4 regions of the Streptomyces sp. NPDC017095 genome follow, and region 4 is predicted to be linked to each of the others. Evidence: riboswitches for the same ligand, from Rfam matches in the RefSeq annotation. Region 4 holds a riboswitch; each other region holds the start of a gene.

Region 1 (4,102 bases), on a different contig from region 4:
GAACACCGAAGGGCAGCAACACATGGCTGAGCGCCGCGTCAACGTCGGCTGGGCCGAGGGCCTTCACGCCCGCCCCGCCTCCATCTTCGTCCGAGCCGCCACGGCCACAGGCGTCCCGGTGACGATCGCCAAGGCCGGGGGCAACCCCGTCAACGCGGCCTCCATGCTGGCCGTCCTGGGTCTGGGCGCCCAGGGTGGCGAGGAGATCGTCCTCACCTCCGACGCCGAGGGCGCGGACGCCGCCCTGGACCGTCTGGCCAAGCTGGTCGCCGAGGGCCTGGACGAGCTGCCCGAGACGGTCTGACCGTCCGCGCACCGAGGCGGAGCAATACCGGAAGCCGTGCCGTCCGCACCGGATGGCGCGGCTTCCGCGTTTTCCCGGCCGCATTTCCGCCCGGCGCCCGGACGGCCGGTGCCGAGTAATTCCCGGCACCGGGAAAACGGCAGCGGAAAATACCCGCCACCGAATAGCTCTTCTTTGTATACGGTGCCCGTGTTAAAGCCGCAGACCCGATACGTTTACGGCATGTTGCGAAGTCCTCACCCGGTCCCCGGCACGAGTGGAACGCAGCCGGTGCGCGCCCGTGGCCCGCTCGGCGTGCAGCGCCGTCAGCGCCCGCGCGCGCTCGCCGTCCCCGCGCGCCACGGCGTCCACGATGGCGCCGTGCTCCGCCCAGGTCTCCGCCGGGCTCACCGGGGGCTCCACCGTGTACATCCACGCGATCTTGTGCCGCAGCTGGGTCAGCACCGCGGTCAGCGACGGGCTGCCGGACGCCTGCGCCAGGGTCTCGTGGAACCAGCCGCCCAGCGCGCGCAGATCCTCGCTGTGCCCCCTCCTGGCCCGCTCCTGGCCCAGCCGGACCAGGCCGCGCAGCACCTTCAGATGGGCCTCGGTGCGCCGCTGGGCGGCCCGCGCGGCGCCCAGCGGCTCCAGCAGCGTCCGCATCTCCAGCACGTCGGCGGCCTCCTGCTCGGTCGGCTCGGCCACGCACGCGCCCGCGTGCCGGCGCGTCACCACGAAGCCCTCGGCCTCCAGGGTGCGCAGCGCCTCGCGGACGGGGACGCGGGAGACGCCGTAGCGGCGGGCCAGGACTTCCTCGGTGAGGCGGCTGCCGCGCTCGTAGACACCGGCGACGATATCGTCCCGGACAGCGGTGCACACCGAGTGCGCCGGAATACGCATGACCGACCTCCGCCTTAATCCCCGTGAAACGCCGACGATGGACGCGTGTTCCGTGACTCTATGACAATGAGCCGGAATTTCCGACGGCGGGTCGTAATTCATGGATATTTTTTGGTCAGCGGGCCCGGCGGACAGCACGGAATACGGCGAAAGCCCCGGCTCGGAGAGCCGGGGCTGGGAAGGACCGCGCGGGACGCGTCAGATGTGCACGCCGTGGCCGCGGAGGTAGGCGACGGGGTCGACGTCGGAGCCGTACTCGGGAGTCGTGCGCGCCTCGAAGTGCAGGTGCGGCCCGGTGACGTTGCCGGTGGCGCCGGACAGGCCGATCTGCTGGCCCGGGACGACCTGCTGGCCCACGGTGACGCCGATGGACGACAGGTGCCCGTACTGCGTGTACATGCCGTCGGCCATCCGGATCACGATCTGGTTGCCGTAGGCGCCGCCCCAGCCCGTGGAGACGACCGTGCCGGAGCCCACCGCGTGGACGGCCGTGCCGCTGGCCGCGTGGAAGTCGATGCCGGTGTGCGAACCGGAGGACCACAGGGAGCTGCTGGCCCGGTAGGCCGTGGAGACGTAGGAGTGCGCGATGGGGGCGACGAAGGTGTTCAGCCGCTTGCGCTCGGCCTCGCGGGCGGCACGGGCCTTGGCCTGGCGCACCTCCTCGGCCCGCTTGGCGGCGGCCTTCGCGGCGGCCTCCTCGGCCGCCTTCCGCTCGGCGGCCTGCTGCTGCGCGGTGGCCTGGGCGTCGATCAGGCCGGCGACGTCCTCGGTCGCGGCGAGGACCGGGGTGAGGCCGGTCTGGTCCGCGGGGTTCCCGGCGGCGACCGCCGGGGAGGCGGCGAGGGAGCCGAGCACGCCCGTGGTGGTCAGGGCCGCGACGCCGGCCGCCTGCGCGGTGGTCCGCTTGACCCGGCCGGGCTTGCGGTGCTTGCCGGTGGCGCACATGAACGCCATGTGGTGGCTGGTCCTTTCCTTCCCTCTCGCCTACCGGGTTAGCTGACGGGTTCGGAGCAGGAAGGTCTCCTACGGGCCCCCTCGCGGGCGCCCGATTCACCCCAGGGACGTGGGTCCCCGGCTCCCCTGGCTCGCGCCGTACGGGGACTCGGCGATGACTGTCCGGTGCCGCGGGTGCGGCGCACTGCCTGACGAACAGCCCAGGTGACGCTACGGCGGCCCGCTTTCCCACCTCAAACGAATCCGGCTTTTTGTAGCGCATCCCACAGGGCAGACAGGCAACCTCCGCCCCAAAACGGGCACCTGAGGGAGCGAGTGGAACAGTGGAGGCCCTGACGGCCGGTGCACCGTCAGGGCCCCCATGCGCGCTTGCAGTGCCCGCCGCGTACGCCGTGCGGGGCGCTACTCGGCCGACACCACCGTCACTTCACCGATGCCGAGCGCCTCGACCGGTGCCTTGATCTGGGCGGCGTCGCCGACCAGGACGGTCACCAGCCGGTCCACCGGGAAGGCGTTCACGACGGCCGCGGTGGCCTCCACGGTGCCCGTGGCGGCCAACTGCCGGTACAGCGTCGCCTGGAAGTCGTCGGGCAGGTGCTGCTCGACCTGGTCGGCCAGCGTGCTGGCGACGGCCGCCGCGGTCTCGTACTTCAGCGGCGCCACCCCGACCAGGTTCTGTACGGCGACGTCCCGCTCGGCGTCGGTCAGGCCCTCCGCCGCGAGGGTGCGCAGCACCTTCCACAGGTCGTCCAGCGCGGGACCGGTGTTCGGCGTGTCCACGGAGCCGCTGATGGCGAGCATCGCGGCGCCCGTGCCGTCCGGCGCCGAGCGCAGGACCTGGCCGAAGGAGCGCACGCCGTAGGTGTAGCCCTTCTCCTCGCGCAGGACACGGTCCAGACGGGAGGTGAGGGTGCCGCCCAGGCAGTACGTGCCGAGCACCTGCGCGGGCCACACCCGGTCGTGCCGGTCGGGGCCGATCCGGCCGATGAGCAACTGCGTCTGCACGGCGCCGGGCCGGTCCACGATGACCACGCGCCCGGTGTCGTCGGCGGTCACCGGCGGCACCGGCCGGGGCTCGCCCGGCGTGCCGGTCCAGGTGCCGAGGGTGTCGTCGAGCAGCGCGTCCAGGTCGATGCCGGTCAGGTCGCCGACGACCACCACGGTGCCCGTGGCGGGCCGCACATGCCGGTCGTAGAAGGCGCGTACGGCCCCGGCGTCGATCTTCGCGACCGTCTCCTCGGTGCCCTGGCGCGGCCGGGACATCCGGGAAGCCGCCGGGAACAGCTCCCTGGAGAGCTCCTTGGCGGCCCGGCGGGAGGGGTTGGCCAGCTCGTGCGGGATCTCGTCCAGGCGGTTGCGGACGAGGCGCTCGACCTCGCTCTCGGCGAACGCGGGCGCGCGCAGGGCGTCGGCGAGCAGTCCGAGGCCCTTGGCCAGGCGGGAGGCCGGGACCTCCAGGCTGATCCGCACTCCGGGGTGGTCGGCGTGCGCGTCCAGGGTGGCGCCCGCACGCTCCAGCTCCGCGGCGAAGTCCTCGGCGGAGTGCTTGTCGGTGCCCTCGGAGAAGGCCCGCGCCATGATCGTGGCGACACCGTCCAGGCCGGCCGGCTCGGCCTCCAGCGGCGCGTCCAGCAGCACCTCCACGGCGACGACCTGCTGGCCGGGGCGGTGGCAGCGCAGCACGGTCAGGCCGTTGCCGAGCGCGGCGCGCTCGGGGGCCGGGAACGCCCAGGGCCTGGCGTCACCGGGCTGCGGCTGGGGGTGGAACTCCATGGTGGCGAGTTCGGTCACTGGGCCGTCTCCTCGTTCTCGGTCTCGTCGCGGGCCGCCTCTACGGTCGCTTCCTGCTCCGGGTCCTCGGGGATCCCGGTGTCCTCGACGGCCTCCGGGGACTTCGGCTCGTAGACGAGGACGGCGCGGTTGTCGGGCCGCAGGCGGGCCTTGGCGACCTCCTGGACCTCCTCC
Region 2 (4,102 bases), on a different contig from region 4:
CACCTTCTGGCCGCGCGCGGAGTCCGCGTGGGCCTGGGCCTGGCCGGCCCGGGCGCTGTCGACGGTCGTACCGGGCCGGTACTTGCCGGTCAGGAAGCCCGAGGCGAGCGCGAAGTACGGGACGGCGGACAGGCCCTCGCGGCCGGCGACGTCCTGGAGCGCGCCCTCGTAGGTGTCGCGGGAGACCAGGTTGTAGTGCGGCTGGACGGCGACGTAGCGGGCGAGGCCCTCGCGGTCGGAGAAGCCGAGGGACTCCTCCAGGCGCTCGGCGCTGATGTTGGAGGCGGCGATGTGCCGGACCTTGCCGGCCTTCACCAGCTCGTCCAGCGCGCCGATGATCTCCTCGACCGGCACCTCGGGCTGGTCGAAGTGGGTGTAGTACAGGTCGATGTAGTCGGTGCCCAGACGGCGCAGGGAGGCGTCGGCGGCGGCCTTGACGGTGCCGGCGGACAGGCCCTGGAACTCGGGATGCTGGCTGACCTTGGTCGCGATGACCACGTCGGAGCGGTTGCCGCGCTCCGCGAGCCACTTGCCGATGATCGTCTCGGACTCGCCGCCCTTGTTGCCGGGAACCCAGGCCGAGTAGACGTCGGCGGTGTCGATGAAGTTGCCGCCCGCGGCCGTGTAGGCGTCGAGGACGGCGAAGGAGGTCTGCTCGTCGGCCGTCCAGCCGAACACGTTGCCGCCGAGGGAGAGCGGGAAGACCTCGAGGTCGGAGGAGCCGAGTGTACGAAGTGACGTCATACCCGGTGCCAACGCCGGCGGCGGGCGATCGCATCCCGCCCCCGGCGCCGGGTTTCACGGCGCGGGCGGCGGGAGCGGAGGCCCGCCGCCCGGATCAGACCGGGCCGGGACCGGACCAGAACCTGATCAGGACCGGTGCGGGACCCGGGCCCGCGAGCCCGGACCGGTCCGGTCGAGGGACCCGGGTCAGGGGCGGGTCAGGGGTTGAGGCCCTTGTCGCGCAGCCACGCCATCGGGTCGATGCCGGCGGGCGCGCCGCCGGGGTGGACCTCCAGGTGCAGGTGCGCCCCGGTGACGTTGCCGGTGGAGCCGACGCGGCCGATGACCTCGCCGGTGGCGACCTTCTGGCCGGCGGTGACGTTGATCGAGGACTGGTGGCAGAACCACAGCTCGGTGCCGTCGTCCAGGGTCAGGATCGTGCGGTAGCCGTAGGAGGAGCCGGCCCAGCCCGCTTCGGTGATCGTGCCGTTGTGCACGGCCTTGATCAGGGTGCCGGCGGCGGCGGCGAAGTCCAGACCGGTGTGGTGGCCGGAGGACCACATGGTCCCGCCCTGACCGAACGTGGCGGTGATCGTGTAGGCGGAGGTCGGCAGCGCGTACTGCTTGGCCAGCTCGGCCAGCCGCTTCTCCTGCGCCGCCTTCTCGGCCTGCGCCTTGGCCTTCTCGGCGTCGGCCTGCGCCTTGTGCTGGGCGGCGACGGCCTCGGCGGCGGCCTCCTTCTCGGCCTGCGCGGCGGCCTCGGCGCTCTGCTTCCCGACGGCGGCGAGCGCGGCGGCGGTGGCCTTGCTGTCGGCCTGGCCCTGCTGCTGCTCGGCCTGCGCCATGATCCGGCTGCGCAGCAGTTCGCCCGCGTCGGCGTCGCCCCGGGTGTCCCCGGCGGCCACGGCGACGGTGCTGAGCGCGGCGGTCGCGGTGGCCTCGGACGCCTGGTCGTCGGCGGAGCCGTCGTCGAAGAGGGAGCCCACGGAGGGCAGGTCGGGCAGGGCGAGGGGTACCGGCGGCTTGCCGGAGTTGGCGCTGGCCATGCCGCCCGCGCCGACCGCGGCGATGACGCCGACGCCGAGGACGGTGGAGCTGCGCGCGAAGCCGCCGCGCTGCTTGGCGACCCGGTGCCGGCCGCGGACCGGGGCGACGGATTCCTCGGTGGGGTTCCACTCCTCCCACGGGCCGTCGTCGGCGGGGTGGGCGCCGTAGCCGAAGATCTCGGGCTCGGACTCGCGCTGTGCCGGTATGGACAGGGCTTCGGGGGCAGGCCGGTTGGACGCCACGCGGGCGCGCTCCTTTCCTTCCTCCGCCTACCGGGTTAGCTGACGGGTTCGGAGCAGGAAGGTCTCCTACGCGCGTATACCGGTCGTGGGCTCCCCTGAGTCCACTGCGGTACCCGCGTGATTCACCCCAAAATGGTGGTTCCCCGGTTCCCTTGCGGGATTCGGCGCGTGCGCGCGGAGCCGCCTTCTGTGACGGCTGGGACGACCGCGCTGCGTTATCGAACGTTAATAGACTTGCCAGTCACTTTCCAAGCCGTTCAGCGTGATCATTACCGTTTTCGGTGGTGGAGTTATCCCTCAATACCCCGGCAAACCCGACGAGTTGACCGACGCCCGGGAATGTTCAGCAGTCACCCCGGGTTTTGATGGTGACTCAGTTGTTATGCGCACGGCGCCCGTCCGATCACCCTCCGTGACGCACGGCGGGCCGCGGAGAAGCGATGTGCGAGCACCCCTGTGGATGACGTACACTGGAGTCACAACGACGCGGGGTGGAGCAGCTCGGTAGCTCGCTGGGCTCATAACCCAGAGGTCGCAGGTTCAAATCCTGTCCCCGCTACTGAAGGCCGAGGGCCCGGAATCCAGTGGATTCCGGGCCCTCGGTGTTTCCCCGCGTGCCCGGGGGCTCAGCCCGGCAGATGGGCGTTCGGCGCCTTGGCCAGGCCCGCCAGCTCCGGCAGTACGACGACCCGGGCGCCCGCGGCCGTCAGCACACCCGTCCCGTCCGCCGCGGTCACGAACGTGTCGGGCTCCCGCCAGGCGGTGACCACCCGGCGTACCCCCGCCCGCAGGATCAGCTCGGCACAGGGCGCGGGCCGGGAGGCGCGGCGGGCACACGGCTCCAGGCTGCTGTAGACCGTGGCGCCGGGCAGCCGGGGATCGGCCGGATCGGTCTTGGCGAGCGCGGCCTCCTCCGCGTGCACCACGGGATCGCCGCCCTCGCGCGAGTGGCCCCGGGCCAGTTCCGTGCCGTCCGCCGCGACCACCACCGCGCCGACGCTGAACGCCGTCTCCGAGGGCGGGCACAGGGCCGCGAGGTCGCAGGCGGTGCGCAGCCAGTGGCGGTCGGCGGCGGTGGCGTCCGGGCCGGCGCCGGGGGCCGTGGGCGCGTACCGCATGAGGACCACGTCCTCGATCCGGCGGGTATCGAGCAGCCGCAGCCGTCCGCCCTGGTAGGCGCCGGGTCCGAACAGCCGCGGGGCGGCGGGGTCGCCGACGAACAGCGGGGCGAGGACGAGCTGGAGTTCGTCGGCGAGACCCTGCTGGAGGAGCTGGGTGTGGACCGTGCCGCCGCCCTCGACCATCAGGCGCTCCACCCCGCGCACGTCGCGCAGGTGCTCCAGCAGGGTCCGCCAGTCCAGGGCGGGGCCGAGCGGGACGACGTCGGCGGTGCGGCCGAGGAGCCGGGCGGCCCGTGCGGCGCCCCGGTCGGTCGTGCAGACCAGCTTGTCGCCGCCGGTGTGCCAGAAGCGCGCCGCCGGGTCGAGATCGCCGGAACCGGTGACGGTGACCTTCAGCGGGTACTCCGGTCTGCCCGCCGCCCGCCGGGCCGCGCGCCGCCCGGCGGAGTTGACCAGCAGGCGCGGGTTGTCGGCGCGGAGGGTGCCGGCGCCGACGAGGACGGCGTCGGCCCAGGCCCGCACCTCGTCGACCCGGTCGAAGTCGGCCGGGCTGGACAGCAGGAGCCGCTCGGGGCCGGTGTCGTCCAGACAGCCGTCGAGGGAGACGGCGGCGGACAGCAGCACGTACGGCAGGGGCATGGCGCTCTTTCTTCCGGGGCGGACGGATTCTTCCGGACGGACGGTTCCGGGGCGAACAGCGGATTCTTCCGGGGCGGAAGTGGCTTCTTCGGGGCGGGCGGTGGCACGGCCGTCTTGGTTCAAGTTTTAAACAAACCTACACTGGCGATATGACGACCCGCTGGCTCACTCCCGAGGAGCAGCGCGCCTGGCGCGCCTACATCGCCGCCTCCCGCCTCCTGGAGGACGCGGTCGACCGGCAGCTCCAGCAGGAGGGCGGCATGCCACACCTGTTCTACTCGGTGCTGGCCAACCTCTCCGACGCCCCCGGCCGGCGGCTGCGCATGACCG
Region 3 (4,102 bases), on a different contig from region 4:
CGGCCGAGGACCAGGACGACTTCCGGGACTGGGCGGGCATGATGATCCGGCACGGCGGAGGACCCCGGGGCGGGGTCGCCCGGTCGGTGAAGAAGATGCGCGGCTACCTCGCCGAGCTGATCCACCGCAAGCGCGAGGCGCTGTCCGCCACGCCCGCACCGGGTGAGGACCTCATCTCCGCCCTGATCCGGGCCTCCGACCACGGCGAACACCTCACCGAGAACGAGGCCGCCGCCATGGCGTTCATCCTGCTGTTCGCCGGTTTCGAGACGACCGTCAACCTCATCGGCAACGGCACCTACGCCCTGCTCACCCATCCCGGACAGCGCCGGCGCCTCGAGGAGTCCCTGGCGCGCGGGGAGCGGGACCTGCTGGAGACCGGCGTGGAGGAACTGCTGCGCTACGACGGCCCGGTGGAGCTGGCCACCTGGCGGTTCGCCACCGAGCCGCTCACGCTCGGCGGGCAGGAGATCGCGCCGGGCGATCCGGTGCTCGTCGTCCTGGCCGCCGCCGACCGGGACCCGCAGCGGTTCGCCGACCCGGACGTGCTGGACCTAGGCCGCCGCGACAACCAGCACCTCGGCTACGGCCACGGCATCCACTACTGTCTCGGCGCGCCGCTCGCCCGGCTGGAGGGCCAGACCGCGCTGGCCACCCTGTTCACCCGCCTGCCCGGCCTGCGGCTCGCCGCCGACCCGGCCGAACTGCGCTGGCGCGGCGGGCTCATCATGCGTGGCCTGCGCACCCTGCCGGTCGAGTTCACGCCCACGGCCTGATCACCGGGCCTCCCGGGCCTGATCACCGGACCTCCCGGGGGAGATGACAGAAACTCAACTCTGTGATCTTCATGTGATCTGTGCGGCATGAACTTGTGACAAGTGATCGCCTGCCGATACGTTCACCCATCAGCGCGACGGGTGGCACCACTCCGCCGCGCCGGTCCTGCTGTCGCTCGAAAGGCTTCTGCATGCTCTCCGGGAACGGCCGACACCGTCGCCCCCGCCAGGCTCCGGCCCTCCTCGTCGCGGCCGGCGTGACCGGCTCCGCCATCGCCCTCCCGCTCCTCGGCGCGGCCGGCGCGCACGCGGCCGACGCCACCACGTGGGACAAGGTGGCCGAGTGCGAAAGCGGCGGCTCCTGGAGCGCGGACACCGGCAACGGGTACTACGGCGGCCTGCAGATCTCGCAGGACGACTGGGACGCCTACGGCGGCACCCAGTACGCGGACAGCGCCGACCAGGCCAGCCGGCTCCAGCAGATCGCCGTCGCCGAGAAGATCCTGGCCGACCGGGGCACCACGCCCTGGGCCACCTGCGCCCTGCTGTCCGGCCTGACGCCGGACTCGGGCTCCGTGGACGTCGACACGGGCGTCGGCGAACCCGGGCAGGACGGCCGTACGGGCGAACCGTCCGCACCGGCGGACGGCTCCGGCACTTCGGACACCCCGGGCGGCTCCGGCACCCCGTCCGGCCGGCCGGATCCCTCGCCCTCCACGGAAGCCGGCTCCGACAGCGGCTCCGGCACCCCTTCCTCCCCGGACGCCGGCGGCACGCCGGACACCAAGCCGGGCAAGGGCAAGGGCAGGCACAAGGGCAAGGAAGCGGACGAGGACGCGGCCAAGGGCACGGGCGGTACCACCGGTCCGACCGGCACCAACACCCCCAAGTCCGACAAGTCCCCCGCCGCGGACGCCGGAAACCCCCAGGGTGCCGACAGTGCGCCCAGCTCGGCCCCTGACGCCGGGGTCGAGAGCAACCCGCAGCGGGCCGCCGGTTCTTGGAGCCTCGTCGACACCGGAGCCGTCGCGTCGGGTGGACGCCACCGGGGCGCGAGTGCGGACGAAACCGTGACAAACGGTCAGGACGCCACGCTGTCCGGCCGGCATGCCACCCGGGAGGCGGACACCTACACCGTCCGCCAAGGCGACTCCCTCGTCTCCATCGCCGACTCCCTTGACGTCGACGGCGGATGGCACGCGCTGTACGCCGGCAACAAGAAGGCCATCGGCGCCGACCCGAACCGCATCACCGCCGGTCAGACCCTGGAAGTAGGGGGCGAAACGGGCGGTAAGTAGGCGGAGTTGACGCCCCGCTTAGCGCCCTAATGTCCGGTTTGGCGAAAGTGTGGGATGAGTCTCAGAAGCCCTGATCGTCTTTGAAATTCGCCGGATCCCGTGTCTACGGTCGAGGCCGCTCGTCACCACGAGCCCCGGCAACCGCCACGCCGAATCCTGCCAGTGGTTGCCCGGGAACAGTCGTCGCGTCATGCGCCGTAGGCAGGAGCGGGGGAACCAAGGTAGGCGCCGGAACCGGCACTTGAGGCCGGCACCGGCTGGGGGTGAAGCCGCACACCGCGCAAGCGGGGGTGCGGCCGGGCAACTCAACCGGCCCGAACCCGACAGCTCACCTCGTAGGCGTCGGTGAGGGGAATCGATCCATGCTGTTTACCGGTAAGGGCAAGCACCGTCGTCCGTCCAAGGCCGTCCGCGCCATCACGCTCGCCGGTGTCACCGGCGCCGCCGTCGCCGCCCCGCTGATGGCGGCCGGCAACGCCTCCGCCGCCACCGACTCCCAGTGGGACACGGTCGCCCAGTGCGAGTCCGGCGGCAACTGGGCCATCAACACCGGCAACGGTTACTACGGCGGCCTGCAGTTCTCCGCCTCCACTTGGGCCGCCTACGGTGGCACGCAGTACGCGGCCACCGCCGACAAGGCGAGCAAGTCGCAGCAGATCGCCGTCGCCGAGAAGGTCCTCGCGGCGCAGGGCAAGGGCGCCTGGCCGGTCTGCGGCACGGGCCTGTCGAGCACCCCGTACAACGGCTCCGCCCCGAGCACCCCGTCCACCTCCGGCTCGGGCTCGACCTCCGGCTCCGGCTCCACCTCCGGTTCGGGTTCCACCTCGGGTTCGGGCACCACCACCCGCTCCGCCGACCAGCAGGCCGCCTCCCGCTCCGCCGAGCGCCCGGCCGCGTCCGCGGGCCAGAGCACCGGCAAGACCGTCACCACCCCGACCGGCAAGAAGGTCGAGAAGGGCGACGGCGAGTACAAGGTGGCCCAGGGCGACACCCTCAGCACCATCGCCGCGGCGCACCAGGTCGCGGGCGGCTGGCAGAAGCTGTTCGAGCTGAACAAGGACATCGTCCAGGACGCCGACCTCATCTACCCGGGTCAGCAGCTGCACCTGAAGTGACCTCAGGCGCCCGGCCGGACCGCCGCGCCCGTAGATCCCGCGGACCACACTGAAGGCCCGTGCGGACCACCCCCGTCCCCACGGGCTCCCCGCCCCGGTGCGTGTTCCCCCGTACGCACCGGGGCGGGGCTTTTGCGTGCCCGCCGCGCGCGGAGGTTCCCCGGAACCCTTTGTTTCGAAAAGAAACAAAGGGTACGGTCGGCTTGTCCACGGGACGGTCGGTCGCGGGCCGGCGGCCCCGGGACGGTTAGGCTCTAGGCGCAAGGCACACCAGCCCCGCACTTCCAGCGTCACATCCAAGAAGGAGATGCTCGTGCCGTCCATCGACGTCGTCGTAGCCCGGGAAATCCTGGACTCCCGAGGCAACCCCACGGTCGAGGTCGAGGTCGGCCTCGACGACGGCAGCACGGGTCGTGCCGCCGTCCCGTCCGGCGCCTCGACCGGCGCCTTCGAGGCCATCGAGCTGCGCGACGGTGACCCGAACCGCTACCAGGGCAAGGGTGTCGAGAAGGCCGTCCTCGCCGTCATCGAGCAGATCGGCCCGGAGCTGGTCGGCTACGACGCCACCGAGCAGCGCCTGATCGACCAGGCCATGTTCGACCTGGACGCCACCGACAACAAGGGCTCCCTGGGCGCCAACGCCATCCTCGGCGTCTCCCTCGCCGTCGCCCACGCCGCCTCCGAGGCCAGCGACCTGCCGCTCTTCCGCTACCTGGGCGGCCCGAACGCGCACCTGCTGCCGGTGCCGATGATGAACATCCTGAACGGCGGCTCGCACGCCGACTCCAACGTGGACATCCAGGAGTTCATGATCGCCCCGATCGGCGCGGAGTCCTTCTCCGAGGCGCTGCGCTGGGGCACCGAGGTCTACCACACCCTGAAGAAGGTCCTGAAGAGCAAGGGCCTGTCCACG
Region 4 (4,102 bases):
CGAGACGACGACCGTGCCGGAGCGGCCGTGGTAACCGATCGGCAGGTGCTTCCAGTTGGGGGTGAGGGAGTCCTCGGCGTCCGGGCGGAAGATCCGGCCGACGTTGCGGGCGTGGTGCTCCGAGGCGTAGAAGTCGACGTAGTCCGCCACCTCGAAGGGCAGGTGCAGGGCCACCTCGGACAAGGGGTGGAACAGCGGCTCGACGGCCGCGCGGTGCGCCGGGTCCGTGACCCAGGACGTGACGGCGCGCCGCACCTCCGACCAGGCGGCGGGGCCGGCGGCCAGCAGCAGGTTCAGGGTGGGCCGGGCGAGCAGCGGCTGGTGGGGCGAGCCGAGGGCCGCGGCGGCGGCGCCCGCGTCCAGGACGTGGTTCCCGAGCCGGACGCCGATCCTCCGCTCCGTGCTGCCGGCGGGCGAGAACACGCCGTAGGGGAGGTTGTGCGGGCCGAAGGGGTCGCCCTCGGGGACGTCGAAGGGGGGCATGGGGTGCTGCCTCACTCTCATCCGGGCCGTGCATGGCGATGCGTTCCATGTGGTCGCGCCACACGTTACGGCCGAGATGCGTGTCATGGGCAGTGCCGCACGGCGGGCCCCGGAAGGGAGGCCGGCACCGGGTCCGCCGGCGGCTTGCGCCGGTCCCGGCCGCCAGGAGGGCGTCCCCGCAGGGTATTTCGGGCCGGACGGCACACAAGTAGGCGCAAAGACGGGTGAGTCGGCGGGGCGCGGTGTCCGTATTCTCTGATCATGGCACCCACCCCGGCATATGCACTGATCGCCACCGACCTGGACGGGACGCTGCTGCGCGGCGACGACACCGTCTCCGACCGGTCGCTGGCCGCGCTCGCACGGGTGGCGCGGGCCGGGGCCCGGCATCTGGTCGTGACGGGCCGCCCGGCCCCGCGGGTGCGGTCCCTGCTCGCGCGCCTGGGCTGCACGGGTCTTGCGGTGTGCGGACAGGGAGCACAGGTCTACGACGCCGGGGCCGGCCGGCTGCTGTGGTCGGTGCGGCTGGAGCGGGAGCTGGCGGAGACCGCGCTCGGCAAGATCGAGGCGGAGGTGGGGCAGGTGTACGCGGCGGTCGACCAGGACGGCGTGGACGGGCGCACGCTCATCGAGCCCGGCTACCGGATGCCCCACCCGACGCTGCCCGCGGTCCGCGTCGGCCGGCGGGCCGAGCTGTGGAGCGCGCCCATCAGCAAGGTGCTGCTGCGCCACGCCGGGCTGTCCGACGACGAGTTGGCGGCCGTGGCGCGCTCCGTGGTGGGCTCGCTGGCGACGGTCACCATGTCGGGGCCGGGCACCGTGGAGCTCCAGCCGGGCGGGGTGACGAAGGCGACCGGACTGGCGCTGGCCGCCGAGCGGCTGGGGATCGGCGCCGAACGGGCCCTCGCCTTCGGTGACATGCCCAACGACATCCCGATGTTCGACTGGGCCGCGCGCGGTGTCGCCATGGCCGGCGCGCATCCCGAGCTGAAGGCGGTGGCGGACGAGGTCACCGCGTCGAACGAGGACGACGGCGTCGCTGTCGTCCTCGAAAGACTGTTCCCGGCCGGCTGACCGGGCCCGCGGTGGTGTCCGGGGACACCGGCCGGTGCCGGTCAGTAGGCGCCGAAGACGTTGTCGATCGATCCGTACCGCGCGGCCGCGTAGTTGCAGGCGGCGGTGATGTTCGCGACCGGGTCGTAGATGTCGAAGGACGTTCCGGCGACGTGGTAGGCGTTGAACGTCGGGTCGATGACCTGGAGCAGGCCCTTGGACGGGATGCCCTTGGCGGCGTTGGAGTCCCAGAGGTTGATGGCCGCCGGGTTGCCCGAGGACTCGCGCATCACGTTGCGGTAGATGCCGTTGTAGGTGCCCGGGATGCCCTTCTGGCCCATGATCGCGAGGGACTCGCGGATCCAGCCGTCGAGGGTGTTCGGGTAGCCGGCGGGGGTGGTGGCGGACGCCGGGGCGGCGGTGGTGGCCGCGGCGGCGCCGGTCGCGCCGATCAGCGGCAGGGCGAGGACGGCCGCACCGGTGCAGGCGGCGGCGACGGCGCGGACGAGCCGGGTGTTGCGGGTGTGCTGAGCGGCGGCAGGCATGGGGAATCCTCTCCGGCGCCTGCGAGGTGAGCTGTCGGGTTCGGGCGGGGAGGCGCCCGGCCGTGCCCTGGAGGAGGCACGGCTTCACCCCTAGGGCCTCTCGTTTGGATCAGGCCGGGCTCGCGGGTCCTGGCACCGCACCTCGCCGCGTTGTCGTCGGTTGCCATGGCTCCGCCATGGCGCCCTCCTCCGCCTTGCGATGCACGGCACCAGACCCCGCTCCCTGATCCGGCCTGATCCAAACGACAGACCCAAGCCGTCCCGACGCGGCACGTGCCGCGCCGGGACGGCGGCTTACCTGGGTCCCCCGCTCCTGCCGTACGAATGAGTTCGTCGATGGGTTACGCGGGCGGCGGCAGGATTCGGCGTCCGCCCGACGGCCCGGAACGTATGCGAGAGCACATGTCGGGAACAAGTACCGGATGCGCTTAAGGCGCTATTTGACCTTGATCACCGCTGTATGGGGTACTTGATCCTTTGCGGTCGCCAATCCTCAACTCGCCGACAGGCAACGGGCGGTCGGCGGTGTGGCGGGTGGGGTGGGTCCGTCGGCCGGGTGACCCAATTCACGAAATAGCAAATGACGTCAAATCAGACATGGGGGATTAGGGGTGTTAGGGCGATTCGAACCCGGAGTCCGGGTCGTGAGGGAAGTGGAGTATTACTATGTGATCAAAACTATGCCCGCCATGATCCGATACCACCCAAGCTGGACGGGTGGGCGCTATCGGTGATCGAAACGGGACCGGATACGCTGACTTGAGTGATGGCAGCGACCTATCGACAAACCGTGTAATCGCCAGCAGACACCAGCAGACAGGAGACCCCTCGTGACCGTCGTCGGGCCGTTCGGGCTGAGCGTGCGGGACCAGGCTCTGGAAGCCGATGTCCAGGCCGGATTGACGGCTGTCGAGGAAGGCTTGCTCGAGGCCACCAAGAGCGAGGTCCCGTTCATCACCGGGGCCGCTCAGCACCTCGTCCGGGCCGGCGGGAAGCGGTTCCGGCCCCTTCTCGTGATGCTCGCGGCCCAGTTCGGCGACCCTTACGCACCGGGCGTCGTGCCGTCGGCCGTGGTCGTGGAGCTGACCCACCTGGCCACGCTCTACCACGACGACGTCATGGACGAGGCGGCCGTGCGCCGGGGCGTGGACAGCGCCAACACGCGCTGGGGCAACTCCGTCGCGGTCCTCACCGGCGACTTCCTCTTCGCCCGCGCCTCCCACATCCTCGCCGACCTCGGCCCGGAGGCGGTCCGGGTGCAGGCCCTGGCCTTCGAACGGCTGGTCACCGGTCAGATCCTGGAGACCGCGGGCCCCTCCGACGGCCGCGACCCGGTCGAGCACTACCTGGACGTGCTGGCCGGCAAGACGGGCTCCCTGGTCGCGGTGGCGTGCCGGTTCGGCGCGATGATGTCCGGCGCCGACGAGCGGGTCGTCGACGTGCTCACCCAGTACGGCGAACGGCTCGGCGTCGCCTTCCAGCTCGCGGACGACGTCCTGGACATCGCCTCCGACTCCCACGAGTCCGGCAAGACCCCGGGCACCGACCTGCGCGAGGGCATCCCGACCCTGCCGGTGCTCCGGCTGCGCGAGCGGGCCGCCCGGCTGGGCCTGCCCGAGGACGTCGCGCTGTGCGAACTGCTGGACTCCGACCTCAGCGACGACGCCCGGCACGCCGAGGCGCTGGCCGGGCTGCGCACGCACCCCGCGCTGGAGCAGGCCCGCCGGGACACGATCCGGTACGCGGAGGAGGCGCGGGCCGCGCTGGCCCCGCTCACCGAGTGCGACGCCAAGGCCGCGCTGACCGAGCTGTGCGACGCGGTGGTGCACCGCGCGGGCTGACCCCGCCCGGCGATCGTCCGTCCCCTAGGGGTCGGGAGGAGGCGCGGCCGTTCCGTGTCATACCGCAGGCGTACGCGCGGCTGGCTCCGTGGGGTGACGCTTCCGCGCGGCCGATTTGGTCATATGGACACCACGGACATCACCACTCCTCACCGTTTCGGGTGAGAATGGCGGTCAGGG

Evidence for each region. A riboswitch is a leader RNA that binds a small molecule or an ion and turns the genes downstream of it on or off. The one in region 4 is predicted to bind cyclic di-AMP.
Region 1: another riboswitch for cyclic di-AMP. It lies ahead of ACH4OA_RS18385 (M23 family metallopeptidase); the one in region 4 lies ahead of ACH4OA_RS19420 (transglycosylase SLT domain-containing protein).
Region 2: another riboswitch for cyclic di-AMP. It lies ahead of ACH4OA_RS09115 (M23 family metallopeptidase); the one in region 4 lies ahead of ACH4OA_RS19420 (transglycosylase SLT domain-containing protein).
Region 3: another riboswitch for cyclic di-AMP. It lies ahead of ACH4OA_RS09595 (transglycosylase family protein); the one in region 4 lies ahead of ACH4OA_RS19420 (transglycosylase SLT domain-containing protein).

What each region holds. Positions count from the first base shown of each region.
Region 1 covers NZ_JBIROU010000008.1:296,817-300,918, forward strand. The annotation lists gene ACH4OA_RS18375 (HPr family phosphocarrier protein) at 23-304, shown strand; gene ACH4OA_RS18380 (GntR family transcriptional regulator) at 497-1,183, opposite strand; gene ACH4OA_RS18385 (M23 family metallopeptidase) at 1,382-2,137, opposite strand; cyclic di-AMP (ydaO/yuaA leader) riboswitch at 2,150-2,301, opposite strand; gene ACH4OA_RS18390 (M16 family metallopeptidase) at 2,540-3,928, opposite strand; gene ACH4OA_RS18395 (pitrilysin family protein) at 3,925-4,102, opposite strand, start outside.
Region 2 covers NZ_JBIROU010000003.1:641,936-646,037, reverse strand. The annotation lists gene ACH4OA_RS09120 (aldo/keto reductase) at 1-744, opposite strand, end outside; gene ACH4OA_RS09115 (M23 family metallopeptidase) at 942-2,012, opposite strand; cyclic di-AMP (ydaO/yuaA leader) riboswitch at 2,025-2,189, opposite strand; tRNA gene ACH4OA_RS09110 (tRNA-Met) at 2,498-2,571, shown strand; gene ACH4OA_RS09105 (dihydrofolate reductase family protein) at 2,639-3,772, opposite strand; gene ACH4OA_RS09100 (MarR family winged helix-turn-helix transcriptional regulator) at 3,922-4,102, shown strand, end outside.
Region 3 covers NZ_JBIROU010000004.1:90,726-94,827, reverse strand. The annotation lists gene ACH4OA_RS09605 (cytochrome P450) at 1-776, shown strand, start outside; gene ACH4OA_RS09600 (transglycosylase family protein) at 968-2,074, shown strand; cyclic di-AMP (ydaO/yuaA leader) riboswitch at 2,258-2,431, shown strand; gene ACH4OA_RS09595 (transglycosylase family protein) at 2,437-3,189, shown strand; gene eno (phosphopyruvate hydratase) at 3,503-4,102, shown strand, end outside.
Region 4 covers NZ_JBIROU010000009.1:109,904-114,005, forward strand. The annotation lists gene fahA (fumarylacetoacetase) at 1-483, opposite strand, end outside; gene ACH4OA_RS19415 (HAD family hydrolase) at 745-1,557, shown strand; gene ACH4OA_RS19420 (transglycosylase SLT domain-containing protein) at 1,599-2,081, opposite strand; cyclic di-AMP (ydaO/yuaA leader) riboswitch at 2,085-2,207, opposite strand; gene ACH4OA_RS19425 (polyprenyl synthetase family protein) at 2,912-3,922, shown strand.